Regions from separate parts of the Peribacillus sp. Hz7 genome, predicted to be linked through region 1. Evidence: predicted binding sites of a transcription regulator. Region 1 holds the regulator's gene; the other holds the start of a gene.
What was found. Region 1 encodes Rex, which represses fermentation and respiration genes when NADH is low (regulators of the CRP and FNR family bind a similar motif). Its sites were predicted from a motif close to TTGTGAAATATTTCACAA; they were not measured.
Positions count from the first base shown of each region.

Region 2: a site for Rex is predicted at 1,372-1,389, ahead of ACE199_RS13145 (AtpZ/AtpI family protein). Genes of this name have one in related genera too.

Region 1 covers NZ_JBHHJV010000020.1:4,839-8,055, reverse strand. The annotation lists gene ACE199_RS19265 (CPBP family intramembrane glutamic endopeptidase) at 174-896, shown strand; gene ACE199_RS19260 (YdiK family protein) at 893-1,099, shown strand; gene ACE199_RS19255 (redox-sensing transcriptional repressor Rex) at 1,221-1,907, opposite strand; gene ACE199_RS19250 (ABC-F family ATP-binding cassette domain-containing protein) at 2,313-3,217, shown strand, end outside.
Region 2 covers NZ_JBHHJV010000008.1:147,204-150,420, reverse strand. The annotation lists gene atpB (F0F1 ATP synthase subunit A) at 1-606, opposite strand, end outside; gene ACE199_RS13150 (ATP synthase subunit I) at 629-997, opposite strand; gene ACE199_RS13145 (AtpZ/AtpI family protein) at 1,015-1,227, opposite strand; gene ACE199_RS13140 (S8 family serine peptidase) at 1,449-3,217, opposite strand, start outside.

The DNA.
Region 1 (3,217 bases):
TACATTAATTTTGATAATAGATTCTCATACTAAAAGTAGCCCTACCCATTCTATTAAATCCCTACAACAAATATGATTGAATAGCACCTATAAAAGTGGAGTTATTCAATATTTTTTGATACCATTTTCACTGTACCTATGCATGAATGATTTCACTTAAAGGAGAATTATTTTTGAGAAAAGAATACTGGTATGTCATTATTACGTATCTTGCCATGCAGCTCTCTGGATTTATTGGACTGCCGCTCTTTATGTTCATTGGAAAAACGTTAGGAGTACCTAGTGGAGAATTGAGATTAACAGCTTTTGCTTACTGGTCCATTTTTAGTTTTTTATTAGCTCTTCTGCTTACTCTCTTTTTCATGCGACATGATATGAAAGAATCAGCACTCACTCGCGATAAAGCGTCCATCTCCCTTTCTACCTTTTGGGCAATATGTGGAGTCTTTCTCGCTTTCTTTGCACAAAGTATCGCGATTACAATTGAACAGTGGATTGGCATTCAAACTCAATCAGCGAATACGCAAGAAATTTTATCTGTCATTGATAAGATTCCATTAATGATAGTAGTGAGTTCTATTATTGGTCCCATATTAGAAGAAATTATTTTCCGAAAAGTTATTTTCGGTTCCTTATATAAGCGATTTAATTTCTTTATTGCAGCTTTGATTAGCTCCATCATTTTTGGTTTAGCACATATGGAACTAGAGCATTTGTTATTATATTCGGCAATGGGCTTTACCTTCGCTTTCCTTTATGTACAGACGAAACGAATTCTAGTCCCAATTATTGCTCATGTATCTATGAATACATTCGTTGTCATTTTGCAAATGTATTATGAAGACATCCAAAATTTCATGCAAAATATGCAAGCTTTCATCGGAGGATTTTTATGAGACATCAATCACCTTTAAAACTAAGCATTATTTATATATGTTTAGGTATCGTATTCACTGCTTTCGCCATCCAAACTGTCACATCATCAGGTTGGGGATTCTTTGCTTATTTCCTTATCTTTATTGCTACATTGGACTTCGGCTCCGGTATCCGAATGCTTTTACTACATGTAAAAATAAAATCGATTCAAAAGAAGAAATAAGCAGCTGTCATCAGCTGCTTATTTCTTTGGCTATGTTAGACACTGTTCATCTTCAACTCATGTACACGGTTTCATATGCATGAACCAAAAATCGTTTCATTAGCCTTAAGAATATATTTATTTATTTATTTATTGGTATTCCATCCTCTATATCAGCGGTTTCTTCTTCTAATACTGGATAATGTTTCAGGAAGTAAATCAATGACTGTAATTCAACAGCCAAGTCGATATGATGAATTCTAATAGAAGAAGGTACATTTAATCGTGCTGGGGTAAAGTTTAAAATTCCTTTTACTTGAGCAGCAATTAAACGATCTGTAACGGGCTGAGCCACATGCGCTGGAATGGTTAAGATTGCAGCTGTAACATGCTCTCCTTGTAGACGGCTCTCAATTTCATCCATATGATAAATCGGAACATTGGCTATATTCGTACCGACTTTTCTTTCATCCACATCAAAAGCCATACTAATTTTTGTATTATTATTTTTCAAGAAATTATAATTTAAAAAAGCAGTACCTAGATTCCCTACACCAATTAACGCTACTTTCGTCACTTCATCTTGATCCAATGTTTTTCTAAAAAATGATAATAAATAATTAACATTATATCCATATCCTTTTTTTCCAAGTGCGCCAAAGTACGAAAAGTCACGACGTATCGTTGCTGAATCTACCTTAACAGCTTCACTCAACTCTGCTGAAGAAACCCTTTGTTTCCCAGAGGAATGTAGGTTTTGTAAAAATCGATAATACAAGGGTAGTCTTTTGGCCGTAGCCTGCGGTATTTTTAATTGTCCTTGATTCATTATTCTCCCTCGCTTTCACACGCGCTTTTCAATCTATTCTTCTGCCTATATTCCATAGAAGCATGATATGCATTCAAAATATCACTGATAACGCTTCCATTCCCAACTTGCTCGTTCTTCTAAAAACAATGGGGACTCTGTCATCTTACTCTTAATAAACTGCACTATGTTCGAAAGTGTACAATCTTACGTTATAATATCCCTATTATAAATCATACACCATTATTCCACATAATGTAACATCTTGTTTTGAAACGAAATAACCATTCTATTGCCGATAAGTTCAATGATACGGTACACTAAGAAGAAAAGCTTAAACGTCTAGAGTCAAAAAACAGTATATCTGAAAACTGATAGACGTTCTATAACAATTTGTTCGGGATAATGCTACCTGAGGTGAAATTCATGATTTTATTACAAGTTAATCAAGTATCTAAATATTACGGAGCGGAACTCATTCTATCGAATATGAAGCTCGAAGTTCAACATAAAGACCGGATTGCTCTAGTAGGTCGTAACGGTGCTGGGAAATCTACACTATTAAAAATTATTGCTGGACAGTTGTCTTATGATGGTGGAGAAATTATTCAACCAAAAGGGGTCACAATCGGCTATATGGCCCAAGATACAGGCCTTGAATCAGAACTATCCATCTGGGATGAAATGTTAACCGTATTTAACCATCTCATTTCACAAGAGCAAACCTTACGCCAATTAGAAGAAAAGATGGCAAATCCAGATATTTTCTCTAATGAAGCCGTTTATCAAAAAGTACTGAGTGAATATGATGCCCTGCAAGTTCAATTTAAAGAGTCCGGCGGCTATCAATATGAAGCAGATATTCGCTCTGTTTTGCACGGGCTTCAATTTGGCAGCTTTGACCCTTCTACACCTATCTCCACCTTAAGCGGGGGTCAAAAGACAAGACTGGCCCTTGGTAAATTACTTTTAACAAAACCAGATATTTTAATCCTGGATGAACCGACAAACCATCTAGATATTGAAACACTTTCTTGGCTTGAACAATATTTACAAGGCTATCAAGGTGCTGTACTCATTGTTTCTCATGACCGATACTTCCTTGATAAAGTTGTTAATCAAGTATATGAAATCTCACGACACTCAATGAAAAAATATCACGGCAATTACAGCTCTTATTTAATCAGAAAAGCGGAAGATTTCGAACGAGATATGAAGCAATTTGAAAAGCAGCAAGAAGAAATTGAAAAGCTGCGTGATTTTGTCCAACGAAATATTACACGAGCTTCTACCACCAAACGAGCACAAAGCAGACGAAAACAGCTTGAGAA
Region 2 (3,217 bases), on a different contig from region 1:
TAAAACAGCACCAAGTGCACCAAACACACTACTTGTTCCTAATCCTACAAGTAAGCTTAATAGCAACTCACCCGCATAGATATTCCCGTAAAGACGCAGACCTAACGTTAACGTGTTAGAGAACTCTTCAATTACTTTTAACGGGAATAAGAATCCCATTGGCTGAACATAAGTTTTCGCGTAAGCTTTTCCGCCTCGCATTTTAATACCATAATAATGAGTTAATCCCATTACCATTACGGCTAATGTTAACGTAATCGCTGGATCGGCTGTAGGTGATTTCCACCATAATTCATGCCCGACTACAACCGCAAACGGTAACCCCAACATATTGGATACAAAGATGTACATGATTAATGTCATCCCTAACATAAGGAAACGACCACCTGTACGCCAATCCATATTGCTGTTGATGATATTTTTAACAAAATCCATAACCCACTCAATGAAGTTTTGGATTCCCGTTGGCTTCATCGCAAGTTGACGAGTTGCCGCTACAGCGATAATAAAGACTATAAGACTTGCGACAGTAATCATAAGGACGTTGGCCAAATTAAAATATATCCCGGTATCCATAAGTTCCCACAAAGGAGCTTCATGATTCAACAGTATTCACCTCTCTTCTTTACTAGCGACGTAAAATTTGTATAAAATAATCTATCATAATGACAAAATAGGCTGTCATTAATCCCATAACCACACTTGCTATTTGAAACTTGTCAGGATACTGTAAAGCGATCACCGCAGCTAGGGCTCCTACTGACATTCTTGTCACGCTGCCAAGGGACTTCATCTTTCTGCCTGCTGCTGCTGCCTCAGTGAATTTTCTGTTTTTTTTGACCATTGACCAGAAATTAATTAGGCTACACGTTGTTCCAAGCATAAGTCCTTGGAAAATTGTATCATACGGAGTAAATGCTGCTCCTAGTATGTAAATACTCAATAAATACAAAATGTACTTTCGTTGCCTAATGAACATAGTATCTAATTCTGGCATGTTGTCATATAATCTCCCTAGAAATATTGTCGAACTGTGCTGAGCATTGCAATAATGCCGGTAGCAAGTCCTATTAGAAGGCCTACCACTAAAAGCAGCGGTTCGGTATTAAATGTGCTATCAAGCCATTTTCCAAAGAAAATACCTATCAAGATTGGACCGACTAATTGTGAAAGAATCACTGAAATCAATGCCATGGCCTTAAATGGGTGGCGCTTGTTCTGACTCATAATCGCATCCTCGTGGTTGAATTTGGTGATGGATAAATCAAGGAAGAAAGTGGTATTCAAACGACATTTTTCGCACTTGAAAACCCTCTCATTTCATATCCTTAGTTAGCATACAATAGGCTAGAATCAATGTCAATGAGTGGTTAGTGAAATTTGTCACAGATTCGTAAGTTTTAACGAATTGTTCACATCTTTTGTCGAATTTTGACTTGACAACCTTTTTAATCGATGTGTATCATCGTTTCAATTCGATCTTCCCTTGTGCCTCTTTTGGCAAAAATAATTGCTTTATATATCCCAGATGGCGGTAGTTTCTTTCCTTTTACTTCTCGTTTAATAAGTCCTGGCGGGACCGTTTTTTTCCAGTCCATAAACCCAACAAAGGCTAAGCTATCTGCATCATACAGGGCAATGCCAAATTCATCTGCTCCACGAGGTAAATACATTTCATAGCGATACGTGCCTATTTTATCTCCTTGACCAAATTCAAATCCCATAATTCTAGGGTAATCCGGTTCTTCTTTTACATACAAGAATGGCAAGTTGATTTTCCTAGTTCCTTCCATTAAAATAAGATATCCGTCATAGACCCCTTTCTTCATTTCAGATGGGTTTATTTGTAATCCAACCATCAACTTTTTCTTTTCACCCGGCTGAACGGTAAAGATCGTTGGCAAATCCCAAGTAATACCTGGTTCTTTTAACGGCATACGAAACGAATAATGCTGCTCTGCAGGCCCCGTATTTTCTACCACAATTTCTTCTTGATGTTCGTCAATCCCTTCTTTTCGTGTATACATCCCAAACGAAAGAGAACTCGGATACAACAAAGTATCTGCCTTAAGAGCTTCCGCAATCTGCAACCGGCCTGCCCCTTGTTCAAACGTATGATACCAGTCTCGACTCTTATTCTTTAAAGGCTTGGCTGTTGTCATCAAAGCTGATTTAATTTGGTTTGGTGTCCAATTAGGGTGAGCTTGCAGCAATAGAGCACAAGCTCCAGCAACATGGGGAGCTGACATACTTGTTCCAGCAAGTTCCGTATATCCATTAGGAATCGTACTATAAATCCCGACACCTGGAGCGAGAATATCAGGTTTAATATCCCAGCTTACGGTCACTGGCCCCCTTGAGCTAAAATCAGCTAGTCTATCTTGTTCCTTTCGATAAACAAAGCGGACGGTCTGGCCTTCTTTATTAGAAATCATCCTTTTGATGCGCTCTCCATCCTTTTTTGGAATCGTTGCTGCAGGAAAGTTGACATCTTTCCCTAACCCAGCTGTAAAAGACCCTTTTGTATTATTAAAAATAATGACAGCCTTAGCTCCTGCTTTTTTTGCATTTTTCACTTTATCCAAAAAACTTAATTTCCCTCGTTGAATAAGAACAATTTTCCCTTGAACACCTTTTAATTCTTTTCGTTCGCCAAGTCCACCATCTACTATGTTTTCTGAGGAAGCGATAGACCACTCTTTTGCCCCTTGTACAGGCAGCAGACTTACTTCTTGTTTCTCTGTTCCGAGCCCATATATAAGGTATGGAACTTTCATCGGTGGTGTAGAGGCTCCAACAGATATCGCCTTTTCTGATGTTCCCGGAGAACCGACTGTCCAAACGGCTGGGCCTGAATTGCCGTTTGAAGTAACCGCAACAATACCTTGATCTACGGCTTTATTCAGAGCCAAAGATATTGGTAAATCCGGACCATTCACTTCATTGCCAAGTGACAAATTTAACACATCGACCCCATCTTCAATAGCGGCATCAATCGCTAACAACACTTGCTCTGTATCCCCCGATCCTCCTGGTCCTAAAGCACGGTAAGCATAAATTTCAGCTTCAGGGGCAACTCCTTTCACCTTTCCGTTTGCTGCAATAATTCCAGCAACATGTGTCCCATGAATAGTTGCCAACTCAGGGTTTCCCCTCGTTTCCATTGGGTCATTATCATGGTCGACAAGATCTTTGCCTCCTTTATAAGCATGCTTTA